One region of the Paenisporosarcina sp. P4_B8 genome, then DNA from elsewhere that is predicted to be linked to it. Evidence: riboswitches for the same ligand, from Rfam matches in the RefSeq annotation. Region 1 holds a riboswitch; each other region holds the start of a gene.

Evidence for each region. Region 1 has a riboswitch for lysine ahead of AC1DSK_RS12445 (aspartate kinase). Riboswitches for the same ligand answer to the same signal wherever they lie in the genome.
Region 2: another riboswitch for lysine. It lies ahead of AC1DSK_RS15755 (transporter substrate-binding domain-containing protein); the one in region 1 lies ahead of AC1DSK_RS12445 (aspartate kinase).
Region 3: another riboswitch for lysine. It lies ahead of AC1DSK_RS04265 (amino acid permease); the one in region 1 lies ahead of AC1DSK_RS12445 (aspartate kinase).

What each region holds. Positions count from the first base shown of each region.
Region 1 covers NZ_JBFUHX010000012.1:81,586-89,116, forward strand. Annotated here, with positions in the region: gene AC1DSK_RS12425 (electron transfer flavoprotein subunit beta/FixA family protein) at 1-559, shown strand, start outside; gene AC1DSK_RS12430 (electron transfer flavoprotein subunit alpha/FixB family protein) at 597-1,571, shown strand; gene trxA (thioredoxin) at 1,821-2,135, shown strand; gene uvrC (excinuclease ABC subunit UvrC) at 2,234-4,024, shown strand; lysine riboswitch at 4,113-4,292, shown strand; gene AC1DSK_RS12445 (aspartate kinase) at 4,396-5,619, shown strand; gene AC1DSK_RS12450 (DnaJ family domain-containing protein) at 5,679-6,050, shown strand; gene AC1DSK_RS12455 (YslB family protein) at 6,137-6,550, opposite strand; gene AC1DSK_RS12460 (succinate dehydrogenase cytochrome b558 subunit) at 6,826-7,437, shown strand; gene sdhA (succinate dehydrogenase flavoprotein subunit) at 7,489-7,531, shown strand, end outside.
Region 2 covers NZ_JBFUHX010000022.1:33,796-41,326, reverse strand. Annotated here, with positions in the region: gene AC1DSK_RS15775 (YqhG family protein) at 159-944, opposite strand; gene AC1DSK_RS15770 (DEAD/DEAH box helicase) at 971-2,503, opposite strand; gene AC1DSK_RS15765 (amino acid ABC transporter ATP-binding protein) at 2,763-3,503, opposite strand; gene AC1DSK_RS15760 (amino acid ABC transporter permease) at 3,520-4,275, opposite strand; gene AC1DSK_RS15755 (transporter substrate-binding domain-containing protein) at 4,336-5,175, opposite strand; lysine riboswitch at 5,312-5,494, opposite strand; gene AC1DSK_RS15750 (phosphoglycolate phosphatase) at 6,154-6,489, shown strand; gene AC1DSK_RS15745 (GGDEF domain-containing response regulator) at 6,825-7,531, shown strand, end outside.
Region 3 covers NZ_JBFUHX010000003.1:104,892-112,422, reverse strand. Annotated here, with positions in the region: gene AC1DSK_RS04305 (NAD(P)-binding domain-containing protein) at 1-382, shown strand, start outside; gene AC1DSK_RS04300 (hypothetical protein) at 401-598, shown strand; partial or broken gene AC1DSK_RS04295 (hypothetical protein) at 633-878, opposite strand; gene AC1DSK_RS04290 (GNAT family N-acetyltransferase) at 904-1,308, opposite strand; gene AC1DSK_RS04285 (hypothetical protein) at 1,392-1,889, shown strand; gene AC1DSK_RS04280 (DinB family protein) at 1,926-2,408, opposite strand; gene asnB (asparagine synthase (glutamine-hydrolyzing)) at 2,552-4,399, shown strand; gene AC1DSK_RS04270 (MerR family transcriptional regulator) at 4,457-5,221, opposite strand; lysine riboswitch at 5,403-5,584, shown strand; gene AC1DSK_RS04265 (amino acid permease) at 5,691-7,091, shown strand.

The DNA of each region.
Region 1 (7,531 bases):
TCTTGCAATGGGTGCTGATAAAGCAGTTCTGATTAACACTGAAGATGATTTGGATGAAATGGACCAATTTACAGCTGCTCAAATATTGGCAGATTACTTAAAAGATAAAAACCCAGATTTAATATTAGCTGGTAACGTTGCCATCGATGGTGGATCTGGACAAGTTGGACCACGTGTTGCCGACTTGTTGGACATCAACTATGTAACAACTATTACTAAATTAGAAATTAACGGAACACAAGTTAATATCGTTCGTGATGTGGAAGGCGATTCTGAAGTACTTGAAACGTCATTACCATTACTTGTTACCGCTCAACAAGGTTTGAACGAACCTCGTTATCCTTCTTTACCGGGTATTATGAAAGCGAAAAAGAAACCACTTGAAGAAGTGGAATTGGATGATTTAGATATCGATGAAGATGATGTAGAAGCAAAAACGGAGACAATAGAAATATATTTGCCTCCTAAAAAAGAAGCAGGTCGCGTACTTCAAGGCGATCTTTCAAACCAAGTACAAGAATTGGTGCAATTACTTCGTACAGAAGCAAAAGTCATTTAATCGAATCTGAAGATTTGTAATTGGAGGGAATCACATCATGACAAAAAAAGTAATCGTACTGGGTGAAGCACGTGAAGGTGCTTTACGTAATGTATCTTTTGAAACTATCGCTGCAGCTAAGAAAATTTCAGGCGGTGGAGAAGTTGTAGCAGTTCTTCTTGGAGACTCTGTACAATCATTAGCAACTGAAATGATTCATTATGGAGCTGACCGTGCTGTCACTGTTGAGCATCCACATTTGAAATCTTATACATCTGATGGCTTCAGTCAGGCATTCATGGCAGTTGTTGAAAGTGAAAGCCCAGATGCAGTTGTTTTTGGACATACAGCATTAGGTAAAGATTTGTCACCAAAAGTGGCAAGTAAACTAAAATCAGGTCTTATTTCTGATGTTACTGATATCGAAGGAGAAGGCGCTGACGCTGTATTTATCCGTCCGATTTTCTCAGGTAAAGCATTCGAAAAAGTGAAAATCAAAGATGGGATTGATTTCATTACAATCCGTCCTAACAATATTGAACCTTTAGCTCACGATGCTAGCCGTTCAGGCGATGTTTCATCTTTATCTGTGGATATCACGAACCTTCGCACTGTCATCAAAGAAGTTGTTCGTAAATCAACTGAAGGTGTAGATTTATCAGAAGCGAAAGTTATCGTTGCTGGTGGTCGTGGCGTGAAGAGTGAAGATGGATTTGAGCCGTTAAAAGAGTTAGCAAATCTTTTAGGTGGTGCTGTTGGTGCATCTCGTGGTGCATGTGATGCTGACTACTGTGACTACTCTCTTCAAATTGGTCAAACAGGTAAAGTGGTAACACCTGACCTTTATATTGCAGCAGGTATTTCTGGGGCAATCCAGCATTTAGCTGGTATGTCAAACTCGAAAATCATTGTTGCAATAAACAAAGATCCTGAAGCAAACATTTTCAAAGTAGCTGACTATGGTATTGTTGGTGACTTGTTCGAAGTCATTCCAATGCTGACTGAAGAATTCAAGAAAATGAAAGCTAACTAATTTAAATACGACTCCGCGAAGCGAAAGCTTGCGGAGTTTTGTTTTAGCAATAAAAAAGAATACTAGATGACGAGAAATCATTTCTGCTTCAACTTAAATCCATGTTGGCAATAGATTGTTAACATACGAATGAGCAGTGTTCATTATGTTCATTTTTAGCTATTAAAAGGTTGAGCAAAAAAGTAGAAGCACTATTTACCACATGCTATACTACGTTTAGAGTTTGTATTTAGAGGAGGATGTTTTAATATGGCAATTGTACACGGAACAGATCAAAGCTTTTCAAGTGAAATTTCAGACGGCTTAGTTTTAGTCGATTTTTGGGCACCTTGGTGTGGACCATGTAAAATGATCGCTCCAGTTCTTGAAGAATTAGATGCTGAGATGAGTGGCAAAGTAAAAATCGTAAAAGTTGATGTAGATGAAAACCAAGAAACAGCTAGCAACTTCGGGATTATGTCAATTCCGACATTGGTACTTTTCAAAGACGGGCAACCTGTCGATAAAGTAGTTGGATTCAACCCGAAAGAAGCTTTGGTTGAATTAGTAAACAAACACGTATAATCTTTTCAATTGGCGTTCTAGTCTTATATTGTAAAAGAAATATTATTAAAACCGGGTACCCATGGGCACCCGGTTTTTTTTAACAGGTGATGAAAATGATGAATGATTTAATTCAACAAAAATGTGCGATTTTACCTGATCAACCAGGTGTTTACTTAATGAAAGATCGCCAAAGCACTATTATTTATGTGGGCAAAGCCAAAGTGTTAAAAAATCGTGTGCGTTCTTATTTTACGGGGAGTCATGATGGAAAAACACAGAGACTCGTCCAGGAAATTGAAGATTTTGAGTACATCGTAACATCTTCAGATATTGAAGCTCTCATTCTGGAATTGAATTTAATCAAGAAGCATGATCCGAAATATAATATCATGCTCAAAGATGATAAAACGTATCCTTATATAAAAATAACAGGTGAAAATCATCCGAAATTGATAACAACCAGAATCGTTAAAAAGGATAAAGGGAAATATTTTGGTCCTTATCCAAACGCATATGCGGCGAGTGAAACGAAAAAATTACTAGATCGTTTATACCCGTTACGCAAATGTCCGACATTACCAGATCGGGTTTGTTTGTATTATCATTTGGGCCAGTGTCTAGCTCCTTGCGTTAAAACAATCGAGCAAGACGCATACAGAAAAATTATTGATGAAATCACACGGTTCTTAAACGGTGGCTATCAGCAAGTCAAACAAGAATTGACGGAAAAAATGTCATCGGCAGCAGAGAACTTAGAGTTTGAAAGAGCAAAAGAATACCGTGATCAAATCACACATATTGAAACGGTTATGGAAAAACAAAAAATGACGACCAATGATTTTACCGATCGTGATATTTTTGGTTATGCCATCGATAAGGGCTGGATGTGTGTGCAAGTATTCTTTGTACGCCAAGGGAAGTTAATCGAGCGAGATGTTTCATTATTCCCGTTATATCAAGATCCAGAAGATGAATTCCTGACGTTCCTCGGTCAGTTTTATGATAAACCGAATCATATCAAACCAAAAGAAGTATATTTGCCAAGTGCGGTGGATTTGCAACTGGCAAGCCAGCTTCTTGAAGTAAAAGTGGCTTCTCCGAGTCGTGGGCAGAAAAAACAAATGATTGATCTGGCGACAAAGAATGCAGAAATCGCTATCCGTGAAAAATTCCAGCTCCTAGACCGACAGGAACAACGAACGATTGGTGCAGTGGAAGAACTGGGGATTGCAATGGATATTGCGCCTCCTCTTCGAATTGAGGCATTCGATAATTCACATATTTATGGATCTGATGCCGTCTCAGCAATGGTATCGTTTATTGATGGAAGACCGAATAAAAAGGACTATCGAAAATACAAAACGAAAACAGCTGCCCGTCATGATGATTACGGAGCCATGCGTGAAGTCATTCGCAGACGTTATACGCGTGTGCTGAAGGATGAATTGCCTCTTCCCGATTTAATTGTCATTGATGGTGGGAAAGGGCAAATGGAAATCGCCCGTGAAGTGATCGAAGATGAACTCGGTTTGTCTATTCCGATTGCAGGATTAGCCAAGGATGCGAAGCACCAGACATCTTCGTTGTTATATGGGGAACCCCCACAGATCATTCCCTTGAAACGAACAAGTGAAGGGTTTTATTTGCTACAACGGATTCAGGACGAAGTGCATCGATTTGCGATTACATTCCATCGGCAACAGCGTGGGAAACAGACGATTGCTTCCGCTTTGGATGGGTTTGAAGGAATCGGTCCGAAACGCAAAAAAATGTTGTTGAAGCATTTTGGTTCTGTAAAACGAATCAAAGAAGCATCTGTGGAAGAGCTGAAACAATCAGGTTTGCCATTGCAAATCGCGGAATCCATGTCTGAATATTTTCAAAATGAGTCATTGTCAAAAGAGTGAGTATATGATATTCTTGACTCACTGAAATTGAATCACTGATGTATGTTCAATAAGGAGCATCCGCTTCCTTTTGAACAAACATCGAATAAGTGGTGATAGAGGCGCGGAAATCAACAGTAGCTTTCTCGAGGATGAACAGATCCATTGAAGGAAAGTGAAAGGGAAATTCGCCGAAGTTCGACATCCTGTATCAGATGTCGTGCTGGTTTTGCATTGAATAAATGCAGGATTGTCAGAATCTAATCGATTCTGGAGGGCTATCTCACATGGACGCTTCTTTTGAACGTGCATGCATGGAGACAGCTTTTCACGGATTACCCGTAGATAAGGCTGTCTTTTTTAGCTTCTTTGGAAATAAGGGAGAGTTTACATTGAGTCGCATTGTCATGAAATTTGGTGGTACGTCCGTCGGTAACACTGAACGGATCCGTAATGTCGCAAAACGCATAATCGGTGAAACAGCAAAAGGCCATGAAATCGTAGTAGTCGTATCAGCGATGGGGAAAACGACAGATGAATTAATGAGTCTGGCTGGGGATTTATCAGCAGAACCTTCAAAACGTGAAATGGACATGTTGCTGTCAACAGGGGAACAAGTAACAATTGCTTTGTTGACAATGGCACTTCAACATATGGGGCAAGATGCGGTTTCGTTTACGGGATGGCAGGCAGGAATCGGAACGGAATCCGTTCATCGCAATGCTCGAATCGAACATATAGATACTGTTCGTATGGAGCAGGCTTTGACGGATGGAAAAGTGGTTGTTGTAGCCGGATTCCAAGGGATGGATACGTATGGAGAAATTACGACACTCGGACGTGGTGGGTCGGATACGACGGCGGTTGCAATTGCAGCATCGCTAGGAGCGGACCAGTGTGATATTTACACGGATGTCGATGGCATCTATACGTCAGACCCTCGATATGTGGATGGGGCAAGAAAATTGCAGGAGCTATCCTATGACGAAATGCTGGAACTTGCTAACTTAGGAGCTGGGGTTTTGCATCCTAGGGCAGTGGAATTCGCTAAAAATTATTGCATGCCACTAAGTGTCCGTTCTAGCTTAAGTGAAGATACAGGAACCATATTATTGGAGGAACCTACTATGGAAAAAAACTTGATAGTGCGTGGTGTCGCATTCGAACCGGAAATTGTAAGGGTTACGGTAGGCTATGAAGTGCCTTTTAACGGCTCACTAGCCAAAATTTTCACTACTCTTGCAAAACATCATGTAAACGTTGATATCATTGTTCAAAGCATTATGGAAGGCGTGCAGCCAAGTGTTTCTTTCTCCATTAAAAAAGAAGATTATGCAGAAACTGTTCAAGTCTTGGAAAGTAAAAAAACGGAGCTGGGATACCAATCTACCAATTTTGAAGTTGGATTGGCCAAAGTGTCGATTGTTGGATCAGGGATGGTTTCAAATCCAGGGGTTGCTGCTCAAATGTTCGATCGCCTCCGCAAAGAAGGAATTCCGGTGAAAATGGTCAGTACTTCGGAAATTAAAGTTTCGGTTGTTGTACCTGAAAGTGCGATGCTACAAGCCACAAATGCATTGCATGATGAATTTGGATTAGCTGTTGTTCGAGTATAAAAACATTTCATGATATGATGAAAATAGTTTCGTAATCATCATGAGAGGCAGTGAGATAAATGAACTGGCATATCGTGGAGGATTTAATTAAAAAAGCACAACGTGATGGACAGTTTGACAATTTGCCGGGAGCCGGGAAGCCGTTGCCGCCGGATGAATTTGCCCATTACCCAGAAGACATTCGTATGGTAATGCGCATTTTGAAGAACTCAGGGCATGACGATGAAGCTCAGTTCGTGAAAGAAGAAATGAGTGACTTGCAGCATCAAATGAAAAAAGCCACACAACGTGAAAAAACAGAACTTGAACAGCAATATAATCAAAGACTCACCCAATTGAACCGTATGTTATCGCAAAAAGGAATCAAAACAAATAGTAATGTTTTTAAACAATATCAGTCTCAATTGGATAACAGATTGAATTGGGATTGAAAAAGCGGGCAGACACTCCATTTGGAAGTGACTGCCCGCTTTCTTTTCAGCTTCAACTCGATTTTTACTATCGAATCTATGAAGCTTTAAACTTTTTCTTTTAGATCCCATTTCACATGGAATTGAACGGAGTTTTTCTTCAGTTGTTTTTCTTCAAAGCATTCTGTCATAAAACCACCCAGTTTTTGTTGCTGCTGAGCCAGGAATCCTGCTTCCAGGCGGAAACATCGTTTCTCGATCTGCAGGGCATCGGGTTCTCCAGTCAATACATAAAATGCTTCATCTTTTGTACTTTGTTCAAGTGTTAGAATGCCCCAGCCCGCTTCCTGAAAAAAAGAAGTCGTTTCTTCCATGGAAAACATCTGGAACTTGCGGGCTAAATCTTTTCCGGCCCAATATAAAATATCATCTTCGTGTTTCCCTAAAATTGTCGAAAGTACGTGATCTCGAATTAATTCGTAACCAAAAGTGGGTACCGTTTTTGTCTCTGTCATTGTCATCTGAATCCCGCTTTCTAGCTTAATTGCCTTCAAACTTTTTTAATATAAGTATTTTTCATGGACAAGGTAGTTAAAATAGTACAACACCGAGAATTTACCTGATTTAAATTGCCTTATGTAGTGGGCTTCCTTGCCTTGACGCTCCCTTATGATGGGAGTACAATAAACATGTCATAATATTGTACCATGATGAGATATGCAGTCAATGTTGCTTTCGTTCCATACGAAGGTCTGATCTTGTCTGCCTATTTTCAGTACTGAGGGGGGTAACAGTCTTGTCGAAAGATCGTGAATTTTATTTGCGCCGTTTACATTCTTTACTTGGAATCATTCCAGTAGGATTGTTCGTGACGCAGCATTTGGTTGTTAACCATTTTGCTACAAGAGGAGAAGAGGCTTTTAACAAAGCATCTCACTTCATGGAAAGTTTACCATTCGTATTGTTTTTAGAATGGTTTGTCATCTACATTCCATTGATGTTCCATGCGTTCTATGGTTTGTACATAGCCTTTACTGCGAAAAATAACACACAGCGTTTTGGTACATTCCGTAACTGGATGTTTGTTTTGCAACGTATTACCGGGGTCATTCTAGTCGTGTTTATCGCATGGCATTTATTCGAGACACGATTCCAAAAAGCAATTGGTGCTGATGAAGTTAACTTTGACATGATGGCTGATATATTAGCAAATCCATTAATGTTTGTATTCTACGTGGTTGGTGTTGTATCTGCAACATTCCATTTAGCTAACGGTATTTGGTCATTCTTGGTAAGCTGGGGTATCACTCAATCACCTAGGTCACAACGAATTTCAACTTACGTGACGATCGGTATCTTCTTAGCATTGACAGTAATCGGCGTTCGTGCACTTCTTGCATTCGTGTAATAAGTTTCTGAAATTGCTTGATTACTATTAAAAAGAGGAGTGAGAAGAATCATGGCAAAAAGTAAATTGATTGTTGTCGGCGGTGGTCTAGCTG
Region 2 (7,531 bases), on a different contig from region 1:
GAGCCCAATTCAATGCGAATTTGGGCTCTTATTGTATGTTTTAATATAGATTGTGTACCAGATAACTGAACGGGTTAAACAACTCTGCCTTTTTTGTATTAAGTCCATTTACTTTTTGATAACGTCTTGGGAAATAACATTGAGTTAGATTCCAGCATTTATGATTGCATATAGAACAATCCACCATTTACTACGTCGATGTTAATTCGCGTTTGGTACTGCTCATCCATTGCTTTTTTCTCCATCTCGTAACACTCCGGTTTGTTATCCATCGCTTCATAAAAATGCTCCAGCACTTGCCGATCCTTTTGCCATCTACTTTTGGCTTCATCCGCCCATGTGTGGTCGTCATGCTGGATTAGGCTTTCGATTGCAGCATCCAATCGCTCTAATCCTCGTATTGGCTTAATAATATACATTAAATCAAAGGCATTTTTCGGCATAGTGGAATCCAAATCCAGTTCACTTATCTCTTCCTGAAAACTATGTTTCATTTCCCCTGTCATCAAATTAATACCTAAAGAGTACAGCATTTCCTTCGTCTGATCGCTGTAATACGATACTTTATAGTTCACGCCTAACCATGGAGTTAATATGGGTTGGGAACCAGGATTACCGGATACCCGTTCATACATGTGGACAAATGAACCCAGATCATTGGTTGCTTGAAATATCTGATTGAGCCATGGAGAACCAAAGTGCACAACTTCCCCTTTGACGTCTTCCTCCAATTTGTTTTGATCAGTAATTAACGTTATTTGAGCCGGACTCGGAACAATGTTTGTATTTTCGATGTATTGCCAATAATATGGGCGGTTCATGATTTTTTTGTCCATATCGATGGTTAATTGAACAGTGATGTAGTGGTCATGTTCTTTGACGATCTGGCAATTGTTTTCTTTAAAAAACCTCACTAAATATTCGTGGATTTGTTGTGGATACATATGATTCCTCCTCTAGATGTCTCAAATCAAATGGATTGTTTATATGTGGATAAAATACTGTCTAGCTCACCCACTGCCTTCTCAAATACATCGATTTTGACATGGAGCAACTCTAAGATATCTTTCTCAATGGTTTGTTCAATTGCCAAGTTGTAAATATGAACATCATGTTCCTGACCTAACCGGTGAACACGTCCGATACGCTGTTCCAATTTCATCGGATTCCAAGGTAAATCGTAGTTGATGACATGGTGGCAGAACTGCAGGTTAATCCCTTCTCCACCAGATTCAGTCGCAATCAGCACCTGTGCGTGGTCTTTAAACAATTGCTTCATCCAGTCTCGTTTACTCGCCTTGAACTTCCCGTTAAAGATAACACTTGTGATTCCTTTAGAATGTAAATACCATTGTAAATACGCTTGACTGGCTCGGTATTCGGTAAATAAGATGACTTTATCATTTGCCTCGGTAATGATGTCATAAGCTTTTTCAGCTTTTGCATTGACTTCGAGCGTCACCAACTTTTGAATGATTTCTTCTATATAAAGAACCGCCTTTGAATCAGTGCATTTTTGACGCATCTCGTTTAAGGTCAAATACGTAGCTTCCTTACTGCTGCACATTTCCTTTTGCAGTGTAATCATCGTGAATGCACTCGAAAATTCAGGCGATATATTCTTCAATTCCAAAATCATTTCGTAGACTTCTTTTTCTTGTGGGGTAAACTGAATCGGAATGGTTTGAACACGTCGGTTGGTCCATTCAATTCCTGTGTCCTGTCTTCGGTTTCTGACCATCACTTGATTCACTAATTCTTTTAAGAAATCATCATTTTCCCAGCTATGTTTGCTTGCGGAAAACGCTGCTTGAAACGTCTCATAATCACCGAGATGTCCAGGTTTCAACAAGGAGATTAAATGAAATAATTCAAATAGATTGTTTTGAATAGGCGTGGCCGTCAGTAACAAACAAAACTTCTTCTTTAAATCTTGAACAAACTCATAGTTTTTTGTTTTATGATTCTTCAATTTGTGTGCTTCATCAATGATGATTAAGTCATAATCCTGCTCATAGATATGTTCTTTATGTGGGCTCCTTTTGGCCATATCCATGCTCATGACGACAACACTGTAATGATCTAATCCATAGTTCTTTCGATAAGCAATGGCTGGAATATAAAATTTGTGGTTCAACTCTTGCACCCATTGATTGATTAAAGAAGCTGGAGCCAATATTAACGCCTTTTTCACAAGTCCCCTGATGAGATACTCTTTCATAATCAAACCGGCTTCAATGGTTTTGCCAAGCCCTACTTCATCTGCGAGAATCGCTTTTCCATTCATGCGTTCTATAACGGTTTCTGCGACTTCGAGTTGATGTTTCAATGGTGTCAGGTTAGGTAAATATTTAGGAGATTGAAGACCTGTAAATTCGGTAATCAAGTTCGACTTTACTACGTCATAACTCATCTTATATAGCGTCCAGTTATCCCAAGCTTCACGATTTTCCAATCGATTAATGAAGCCTTCTTTCCACTTAGACGACCTTTCAATAATCATAGATATCACCTCATACAACATTTTCTTTCTAATAAGATGTCCAAAAAAGAAATAGCTATGATTTTTATTTGAAAATAAATATAAAAGCCTCAATCAAATCGTGATTTCACATTAAGCGCAACATCAAAATCAAACTCATTTAATATATTCAACGATTAAAATCATAGATTTGCTGTACTTGAGAGACAATAAGAAAAGGGACATCCAGTAATCGGATATCCCTTTTTTGTCATGTAATTATGATTTAGAAAAGATTAATTTACATCTTTTTTAATGTTCGTTTTAAGAATTCTTTTGTACGTTCTTGTGTTGGGTTATTGAAAATTTGCTCTGGACTTCCCACTTCACAAATAACACCTTTGTCCATAAATACGACACGGTCTGAAACTTCCTTCGCAAATTCCATCTCATGCGTGACGATTAGCATGGTAAGACCTGTTTCGGCAAGTTCCTTCATGACTTTAAGAACTTCTCCTACCATCTCAGGATCTAGTGCTGATGTTGGTTCATCAAACAGCATGACGTCTGGTTCCATTGAAAGTGCACGTGCAATTGCTACACGCTGTTTTTGACCGCCTGACAAGTGGCTTGGTTTCGCGTTGATATATCGATCCATCCCAACGACTTTCAGGTATTTCATCGCAATTTTTTCCGCTTCTTCCTTTGAGCGTTTCAAAATTTTCACTTGTCCAATGACGCAATTGTTGAGGACATTATGATTGTTGAATAAGTTGAATTGCTGGAAGACCATTCCGAGTTTTGTTCGGTAAGCATGGATATCATGCTTGTTATCCAAAATGTTTTCATTATTATAAATGATTTGTCCGCCACTCGGTTTTTCCAATAGGTTAATGCAGCGCAGAAGAGTGGACTTTCCAGATCCCGAAGAACCAATGACACAGACCACTTCCCCTTTATTTACCGAGAAGTCAATGTCGCGCAATACTTCATGGGATCCAAAAGATTTGCTTAGATGCTGTATATCAATAACTACTTCCATGTGAACTTCTCCTTTCTTATCGGTTACCGTTTTTTGTTGTACCAAGTACATTTTCCGGCATTCCAATCATGCTGTAATTTTTAGGTCCATCCAGTTTCCGTTCCACATATCGAAGGATTAATGTGACGGTGAACGTCATGATGAAATACAGGACACAGGCAACAAAGAACGATTCAAAATATCTGAAGTTATTTCCTGCCACTGATTTCGTTTGGAAAAACAACTCGGTAACGCCAATGACGTTAAGTACAGCCGTATCTTTAATATTGATGACAAATTGATTGCCTGTTGCCGGCAAAATGTTACGAATGACTTGCGGCAGGACGACATGGATCATCGTCTGGAAATGATTCATGCCGATTGCCTGAGATGCTTCGAATTGGCCTTTATCGACGGACACTATTCCCCCACGGACAATCTCTGCCATGTACGCTCCTGTATTGATCGATACGATGAAGATGGCCGCAGACAATACGTCCATGCTGATGCCAAATGCCAAGGCCGATCCATAAAAGATAACCATGGCTTGCACGATCATTGGCGTGCCGCGGAAAAACTCAACATATACAGATAAAATTGTATTAATAATTTTTAATAGCCATTTTTTAGCCCCTCGTTCAGGCATTGGAATCGTTTTGATGACACCAATCAGCAATCCAATGATTGCCCCAAGAATTGTCCCGATAATGGAAATCAAGAGTGTCATACCTGCTCCACGAATGAACATCGGCCAGTTATTAGATAAAATCGTCATAATCCACTCAGTACTCATCTTTGTCCTCCTTGGACAACTTAAAACCGGCTGCTATTGCAGCCGGTATCACGTTGTTACTTATTGTGCTGCCGGTTGATTTTTAATTGCGTTATCCATGATTTCCTGACGTTCTTCATCTGAAATCTCTGCGAGTGCTTCATTGATTTTCTCTGTCAAGTCACTGCCTTTTTGCAATCCGACTGCAGTTGTCGTGTCTTCTACAGAAGTCTCGAAACCATCTGTAAATTCAACCATAGCGAAGTTGTCGTTAGCTGCGGAAGCACTGAATCCTTCTGGGCGTTCCGATACATATCCATCAATCATTCCTGATTCAAGTGCTACACGCATCGCCGGGAAGTTATCCATAGCAGTCTGCTTTTTCACACCTTTGATTTGATCGATCACGGAGTAGTGGAATGTATTTAATTGTGCCGTTACTTTTGCTCCTTTGAAATCATGGATTGAAGCGGCGTCCTCATATTTCCCGCCCTTTTTAACAACCATGACCAACTCTGAAGTATAGTAGTTGTCCGAAAAATCGATTGACTCTTTGCGTTCAGCTGTTGGTGACATGCCAGCAATGATGGCATCGATCTTGCCAGAAACCAATGCTGGAACAAGACCGTCCCATTCCGTTTTGACAATGACTAATTCTTTACCTAGCTTGTCAGCGATTCGTTTTGCAATTTCAACGTCATAGCCACCTGCATATTCAGCATTTCCGTCAATTCTCACTCCGCCATTTGCATCATCCATTTGAGTCCAGTTGAATGGCGCATATCCTGCTTCCATACCTACTATGAATGGATCTTTCTTTTCTGATGAACCTGTTTTCTCTGAACTGCTTGTCCCACAAGCTGTTAAAAGCAAAATGGTAGAAAGGAATATCGTTAAAAATATGGCTGATTTTTTTCTCATGTCTAGTTCTCCCCTTTTGTTTGTTATATGTTTTACTTCGTCTTTATAGACTAAAAAGGCCAACTCCACAAAAAAAAGACCTGAGATGAACTCAGGTCGCAATATGCGTAGTTGCCCTAAATCCTCTACTTTTCCCAAATGAGATAGCACACTCAATAAACCGGGATGTTTATTGAGACAGTCCTGCAGTTCTTAACTACAGACCCAGCAAGTAATACCGAGAAATATTACTCACTTCGGCGACATTTCCTTCTCCCTAGAATCAAAGCTTTCTCAAACTCCTCTAAGGACTGTTAAATATCGCGCCTCTACCTCACCATATAAGTGAGGTTGTATTCAATTGTGTTAATCAGTCTTTCAACAACATCAACAGTCTACAACAACAGAAATTATCTGTCAACCAATCTAAAAATCTAGTATTTAACCTATTAGCATATGTTGAGTCACCATTTCTTCTATCAAAAGCTAAATGATATATATATTTCCATTATGCTATCGTTATCACCAAAGACAGCACAGACTTTGGGAAACCCAACACAACACAAGTATGCCTATCACATCCGGATGAGGCAATAACCTGCGATCCGTAATGGAAGAGACAATGAAAAATGATGGATGAAATAGTGGAGATCAACAAAAAAACCGTGGCATGACATCGCCAACGGTTTCATAGATAGGGGTTGCTACAATAGGCAGCCCCATTATTTCATTTGAATTCCTATTTCTGTATTAACTTGATTTAATTACACATTACGAGATTTTTATGGGGAACAGCATTCGACGCAACAACCCGACGTTCATCAACAACATACAAAATTGTAATGTGAGTGTCACGTAATAAGATAATAGCTAACGAACCAGAATAGTATAATAAACAAGCATAAAATAAAGTTTTGAGGAGTAAACGCTCGTAATGAAAAGACTTGAACAAAGTGGTCATGTGAACAAAGTAAGAACGCTATTGAAAGGTGAAGGTTAATGAAGAAAAATCTATTAAAGCGCTTATTCGTATTTGGTGGAGCTATGATACTTCTCCTAGCTGCATGGGTATATTTTATTATGGATTACGGTACACCAGATGAATTCAGTAAAGAAGCGTGGCCAGAAACCAAAGAAACAGCTAAACTAGCGACTATAGAATACTTTAAAAAAGAAAAAAATGTTGATGTTGTGATTAATAATATAAGTCATTCAGGAGAGTATGCGACATCTGAAATTTATTTAGATGGACATGTCGCTGGCGATGAACAACAGAAAATCTGTGCTATTGTAAATTCTGCTAAGGACTATCAAGTTGAAATTTTCAGAAACTAAAATTGGATATCATCCTACAATCTCTAACCTTTTGAAGCCAAATGGAGCAGTTAGCTTTTGCTAACTGTTCTTTGTTTTTCTTCTTGCCTAATTAAAAATGTCTTTGCTTTCTTACGAACGGTGTCCTATTTACGTGATTTGATAATTTAAAATAACTACACTAAATGCATTATGTTGTTTCTTTAACTCGCTTTCCATAAATCTTGAATTTTCATGACTTATTCGATTATTTGTCATCTGAAATTGTGTAGTAAGATTTCCTGACCCATACTAACATGTATTTCTATTTACTCTATTTTGTTATAATTAAGATTCAAAGTTTGGAGGTGCACAATATGGATCAACACATTCCATTAAATGAATCTAGATCTCAACCTCGGGATGAGGTGTTAATTTTACTTATTGACCCAAATATTGATTTTGTCATGGACATGAAAGATTCTTTTGACCGACATTCTATTTCTGTTTTAATTGCAACGACCGCTTCAAAAGGAATTGAATATTTCCATACCGTCAATCCAGATCTCGTGCTTATTGAAGCAAACCTGCCCGATAAAAGTGGATTTGATGTATTGCTGGAAATCAAAGATATTTCACGAGATCGATCTATACCAACCGCGATTATCTCTTCCAATCAATTAAAAGAAAATCGAATACGCGCATATGAACTAGGGGCAATAGATTTTATCAGCAAACCGATTGATTTGGATATTTTCATTCCCTTTATATTAAACCGCGTGGCTTTTAGAAAGTCGATTACGAATAAATTACTCGTTGACGAATTAACTGGTGCATACAACAGGAAACAATTTTATATAACCAAGTCTTCTCTTTATAATCGTTACGAAATATCCAATGAATCTTTTTCAATTGTTCTCATTGACTTCGACTTATTTAAAGATTTCAATAATCTTTATGGCCATCAAAAAGGTAATGAAGTGCTACAATCTTTTGTCCATATTGCCCAACAGACCCTACGAACAAAGATAGATGTATTCCGTTTTGGTAGTGATGAATTTGTCCTATTGATTCGCCATAAACC
Region 3 (7,531 bases), on a different contig from region 1:
TGATAATATCGATGAAATCATTGCAAACACTGGCTCTCGACCTGATTTCAGTTTCCTGCGTGAAATTAGACTCGACATTGATTCCGCTATCGAGAGTGTATCTGCCTTGGCACCACTTATTGACCCGAATATTCACAGCTGCGGGACCGTTCGTCCTCACGGAGAAGCTGAACTTCGGCAACCAGAAAAGAACTTTTATCTTGTGGGCATGAAGAGTTACGGGCGTGCGCCAACATTTTTGATGGCCACTGGCTACGAACAAGTCCGTTCCATTGTTGCCCACTTAACAGGTGATCAGGATGCGGCAAAACGTGTGGAACTGGATTTACCTGAAACGGGTGTTTGCAGTACAAATATCGGTGGGAAGAGTTCATGTTGTTAACAATATGGAGGGTTTAAAATGGTCGTAAACAATGGCGGGAATTTATCAATAGCTTATTTTATCGCTTATCTGAATTTAATTATCCAAGCGAAGCAATGCTCCGTTATCTGTGCACAACAATACATGCTCGAAAAATTCTTTAAAGGAAATCCGAACCACTTTGATCCAGTAACCTATCAGTCATTTATTCAGGCAACTAGTGAAATTAATAAGTGATGCATTTTGGCATAGTTACTTTGAATTTAGGTAACTATGCCTTCTTTTTACTGTTTTTTTCATTGCCACGTTTAAAGTTTCCGGTAATTTTCGCAAGAGTCAACTGGATTTCTTTATCTGTTTCAGCAGCTTGAATTTTTTAAATCAGCCTCTCTGCTTCCTTGCCTTTTACAATTTTGATCTCTTTCCCCTTAAAGTCAATAAAGACCGAATTATTTTTACTCACTCGATAACTAAAAACCTCTTCATCCAGACGATTTCGTTTATCTATATTGCTCATCTTTTAAAACATCCTTTGTAGTTAGTTAATTCCATTCAGGTAATGTTTTACGGAATCCATAAAAAGGTCTGAAGCCATGTTGTTCATAATAAGTATGTGACGTCGAGCTTGCCAACATTTCCATTCTGGTTGTTGGGTATTGGTTATGTACAAACTTGAGCAACTGTTGCCCAACTCCCTGACCGCGTACCTGTTCACTGACGAGGATTTCACAAATATAAAGTGTGATTGCTTGATCGGTCATTCCCCTCACATAGGCAACTATTACTTCATTGATTGTTGCTACATATGCAATATTGGAATGATCCCACGCTTTTTTTGTGTCTTCTTCTTTTTCTACGAGATTATTCCATCTTTCCAGCTGGTTCAATTGCTTGATGAATGGATAGTCACTCGGTTTGTATGGGCGGATTAGTATGGAAGGTTTCATGTTATTACCTCAATTTTATATATGTTTATTTTTTACATTGTTGTATGATTTATCTATACGCTTTAATGAGGGTGGTGTAACCGATGGTTAAGAATGAAAAGCTGACTATCGGCGTATTTCTTCTAGCAATTTCTGAAGGAATTTATTATACATTCAAGGCAAGGGATTATGTTTATATGGAAGACTACATGATTCACATTTCACTTTTAACCATGGTCATTTTTCAAACGTTTTTTTTGCACGTTTTTCTGATAGAGCCTACTCAACAAAAACGCAAGTATCGGGTACTTTTATTTCTATACGGGATATTGATTGGTTTACCGATTTACTACTTCGTCATACATCCTCAATATACATTTCATGATGCTCAATTGTTAATTGAACAAAAAGAAAACGTAGAGCTGCCGAACAAAGACAATGCTGTGAAATTCAATGTTGATGATTTTGGATGGAAACACACAAAAAAAATTCCTACACACGGCAACAATGAACTTTATTTTATCGCGGCTATTAAAGATGAAAAGATCTTATACTACACTTTCAATCCAAGAACAGGTGAATATTTCCTCTTCCAACCTTGAACAGCCATGAAACTAACCCGGAGTAAAATGAGCTACTCAAGGTTTTAAAGTTGTGAGTCCTTTTCTAATCAAATTTGCAGATACCGGTTTTTCCCCTAACTCACGAGACCAAACGGATAACTGGCCTATATGGTGGATTTCGTGCGCAATGGTGTGACGCATTACTTCTCCCCATGTGAGAATTTCGATGCTTCCATCCTGTCTGGTTTCTTGTAATTCGTTCATTTCCATATGGTTATCCCATGCATGGACAAACTCTCTTACGTCTTTTTGAAAGAGTGCATCCAATTCCTTCACCCGCTCCAGACTTTGATACTCGTCAAAACTCTCCTGGAAATCAGGCTTGCCTTGCAAGACACGAATCCAGCTCCACTCCACATCGATAATATGGAATAATGTGTGCAAAATCCCCCCCACTCCACCTGTCTGGACTTTTAATAATTCCTCCTGAGGTACGTCTTCACACCATTTGTACCATTCTTCTCTTACGACCCAGTTGTACTGAAAAAATGTCTTCATCTGTATTCTCCTTTCTCTTTCACTTAAATAAGTAATTCGCCAATCAATCGATAATTTCCTATCATATGAGCATTATTGTTTTTTTTGCATAGGCTAGAAAGATGCAAATAGAAGAGTTTTTGAGTTAGAAGGGATGAGAATCAATGTGTGGAATTACAGGATGGGTTCACTTTGAACGCGACTTGCGAACACAAGCATCTGTAGTTGAAAACATGACAAAAACATTGGCCAAACGCGGACCCGATGATGAAAATGTATGGTTAGAATCACATGCAGTATTTGGGCACCGACGATTGACAGTTGTTGATCCTATAGGTGGCAGGCAGCCAATGACGAAAGTACATCATGATACCCGCTATACACTTTGCTATAACGGAGAATTATATAACACGGAAGATCTTCGGAAGGAATTACTGCGAAAAGGCTATACCTTCTCTGGACACTCCGATACAGAAGTACTACTGACTTCCTACATTGAATGGAAAGAAAAGTGTGTGGAATATTTCAATGGCATATTTGCCTTTGCCATTTGGGATGAAAAGGATCAAAAAGTGTTTATTGCTCGCGATCGTTTAGGCGTAAAACCGCTGTTTTATACGGAACATGGCGGGGGCTTTCTTTTCGCTTCAGAAATTAAAGCTCTTCTTGCCCACCCAGATATGAAAACGCAACTGTCTCGCGAAGGATTAGCAGAAGTGCTGGCTGTGGGGCCATCCCGAAAACCCGGTTCCGGGGTATTCCATGGAGTGAAGGAATTGCGACCTGCTCATGCATTAACCGTTTCACGTCAAGGACTTCGAATTTGGCGCTACTGGAACGTCAAAAGTGAACATCACACAGATTCAGTGGATGAAACGGCAGAAAAAGTTCGTTTCCTCGTAACGGATGCCGTCGAACGTCAACTTGTATCAGACGTTCCACTCTGTTCCTTTTTATCAGGTGGGGTTGATTCCAGTGCCATTACGGCCATTGCAGCCAATCGTTACAAACTAGAAGCAAAAGGACCTCTTCATACTTATTCCATTGACTATGAAGACAATGCCAAGTTTTTTAAAGCAAATGAATTTCAGCCGAATGCCGATGGACCTTGGATTGATAAAGTCGTCAATACATTCGGAACCATGCATCACTCTTCCATCATTACGCAAGATCAACTAATAAATTATCTGACTGAAGCCGTGCATGTCCGTGATTTACCTGGTATGGCGGATGTCGACTCCTCCTTGTTGTGGTTTTGCAGAGAAATAAAAGAGGATTTCACAGTTGGTTTGTCTGGAGAGTGTGCGGATGAAATTTTTGGTGGTTATCCATGGTTTCACAATGCTAATGATTTAAATGGCACTGGTTTTCCGTGGATGCGCTCCACAACCGAGCGAGTTTCCTTATTAAAAGATGATTGGCGCAAAAAACTCAAACTCGAAGATTACGCACGTCAGGCCTATGAACAGAGCGTTGCCGAAACTCCTCGTCTCGATGGCGAATCAAGTCTTGAAGCAAAACGGCGAGAAATGTTTTATCTGAACATGGTTTGGTTCATGACAACACTTCTTGATCGTAAAGACCGTATGAGTATGGGAGCAAGCTTGGAAGTACGCGTACCATTTGCCGATCACCGGCTTGTCGAATATGCCTGGAATATTCCTTGGGAAATAAAAATGGCGGGAAATCGGGAAAAAGGTATCTTGCGAAAAGCATTAGAGGGCATGTTACCCGACGAAGTCCTTTACCGCAAAAAAAGCCCTTATCCTAAAACCCATAATCCGTATTACACCGACCGTGTCCAAGGCTGGCTGAAAGACATTCTGATAGACAAAAATTCGATTCTACATGAACTATTTGACAGTGACCGGTTGAATGAATTGGTTGAGTCGAAAGGAACTGCATTCAAAGTTCCATGGTTCGGTCAATTGATGTCTGGGCCACAGCTTCTTGCCCATCTCGCTCAAATGCACGTTTGGTATAAAGATAACAATATTCAATTGATTGATTGATTATTTCAACGAAAGAAAGAGCAGATTGAAGTCGAATTGACTCAATCTGCTCTTTTGTTATGACTTCATACCGGTATAAATTTGAATGGCATCTCTGAAGAATGCAGCCGTTCCTGGCTGTTCTTTATCATAGTAGGCAGTAAAGCGTTCATCATCCACATACATCTGCCCAAGTCCTGCATGTGCTTCCTTGCTATACTTTGGCCAATAGTACATAAGCCATTGTTTATGCAGTTCAGCGGCTTTTTGGGCTTTCTCACTTGCGGGATCTCCCGTCTTGAAAGCTTCCGCTAAAGTCATGGCAATTTCATTGGCAAGCTTTGTTACTTCATCATGTTGTGCCTGCGTCATGTTTTTTAATTTGCTATTTGATTGATTGACCGTGTCATCTCCATATTTCGCACGAATTTCTTTGCCGTATTGTTGTTCATTATCATCTACCATTTTTTGTTTGAAGCCTTCAAATTTCTCATCGTTCGTCATGGTACTTCTCCCTTCTGTTGAAGAAATCGATTTTTCCACGTTGGCAATCAGTAGATCGAGCTGCTTTCTTTTGTCGAGGAGTTGTGAACGATGATCATTCAAGGCTTTCACACCATCAAATGAAGGATTGTTCACGATTTGTTTGATGTGTTCGAGACTCAAACCCAGTTCTCTATAAAACAAGATTTGCTGTAACTTATTGACTTCCGCTTGGCCGTATATCCGATATCCTGATGAATTGATTCTCGCCGGCTTGAGAAGATTCATCTCGTCATAGTATCGCAATGTGCGTGAACTGATTCCCGACAATTTCCCTAATTTTTGAACTGTGTATTCCATCTCGTCACCTCCTCTTGATTTCATCGTACTCCTTGACGTTGCGTCAATGTCAATTGGAAAATCTAAAAAACTTGCAATAAGCTGAACTTTCGTACACTACTATAGTAAATCATTTCAATTGACTAATCATTTAAACGTATCTATATTAGTACAGTGAATAAATATAGCCCTCATCAGCTTAAGATGAGGTAGAGATCGCGATAAATAATAGTTACTTGAAAAAAAGTCAGAGAACAGAACTTGCTGATTTCAAGCGAAAGAATTTTTCGCAGAAGCACTGATCGCTCTGATTACTAATGCTGGGACTGGCACTGAATAAGTGCAGAACTGTCATAGTGATTGACCATGAAAACTATCTTTTTGTCTGATTCGGTTTTTGCACACCGTTTCTGAATGCGTTTTATGTATTTTTATTTTACAAATCATATTTTTTGGGTAGATAGAAGATGAACGAAAGGAGCATATGCTTATGAACACGAACAAAAAACTAGGTTTATGGATTTTAACTGCGTTAGTAGTTGGAAATATGGTGGGATCCGGCATTTTTATGCTCCCCCGCACATTGAGTGAAGTTGCAAGCCCTGCCGGTGTATTATCCGCTTGGTTGATTACGGGATTTGGAGTGTTGATGATTGCACTCGTGTTTGGCAATCTTGCATTGAGAAAACCAAATTTAACTGGTGGTCCACAGATTTATGCAAAGGAATTGTTTAAGCCGGGCAGTAACGCTTCCACGTTGTCAGGATTTATGTCTTCTTGGGGATATTGGATTGGTAATGTTGCTGGTAATGTTGCCATCATCACCACTTTTGCAGGTTATTTGTCCACGTTCTTCCCTATTTTAGTTAATCAGGCTGAACTGTTTACCATTGGTAACTTCACTTTAAAAATGGGGAATGCACTTACCTTTACAGTTTGTACATTATTGTTATGGGGTGTGCATTATATCATCCTAAATGGTCTAGAAAATGCCGGGAAGATAAATTTTGTTGCCACTGCCACGAAAGTAATTGGATTCATATTATTTATTGTAATTGGTCTATTTGCATTTCAAAAAGCGAACATTCTTCCTTTTGTAGCGCCGAGATATGATGAGCTTGGACAATCTATTGGTCTTTTGGGGCAAGTTAATGGTGCAGCAGTAGCAACTCTTTGGGCATTCGTTGGTGTTGAATCTGCCGTGGTATTTGCATCTCGTGCTAAAAAACCAATCGATGTTAAGCGTGCAACGACGATTGGACTACTTATTGCTCTTACCATTTATGTAGGGATCAGCACGCTAGTTTTAGGAATGTTAAGCCATGAAGCACTAATCGCTTCTGATAAACCACTTATCGATGCCATTTCAACTGTGTTGGGACCAGTCGGTGGAAAAATTCTTGCCGCCATCGGTCTGGTCAGTTTATTTGGTTCCACAATTGGTTGGGTTATGCTGAGTGCTGAAATTCCTTACCAGGCAGCTAAACAAGGTTTATTTCTCCCTTCATTCGCAAAAGTGAATAAGAAAGGGATACCCGTCTTTTCTTTGGTCATCACTAATTTAGTTGCACAGGTGTTCATATTCTCCACGGTATCAAATACGATAGCAGCCGCTTTTGATTTCATCATTATCGTCGCAACGCTGTCATATTTAGTTCCTTATTTCATTTCTTCTGCTTTCCAGTTGAAGCTGGTCTTTACTGGTGAAACATATAAAAATGGAAGAGGTAGAATTACGGATGGGATTATAGGAGTTCTTGCTACCCTTTACTCCATTTGGGTTATTTATGCAGGTACAGCCGACCTCAAGACTTTTACATTTGGTGTAATCCTATTAGCCAGCGGGATTCTGTTTTACAGTCGAGTTAAAAAAGCAAACAACAACATTTAATACCCAAAACGCCCACTTCATCTATGAAATGAAGTGGGCGTTTTTATGTAAATAAGCTTCAATCATAGTCATACATCCTGTTCTGCAATGAACCATGTATTTTATACAACCTGGAATGCGATTCTGTCTACCTGGACTGTCAATCTGTCTACCTGGAACCTCAAACTGTCTACCTGGAGGTATGCTATTTGAAAATACCCCAACCCTTTGCAACTATGAATGGGAATTGTATTTTATACAACCTGGAATGCAGCTCTGTCTACCTGGAACCTCAATCTGTCTACCTGGACACACAAACTGTCTACCTAGACCACATTCTGTTTCCCCAGAAGTAGCGAAGGTGGAGCAATATTCGAGTTTCATTAAAAAAGAGTGCTGTTTAGGCACTCCTTAAATCAGTCGGTATTTTTTAGGGGAAATTCGAGTGTATATAACCATCT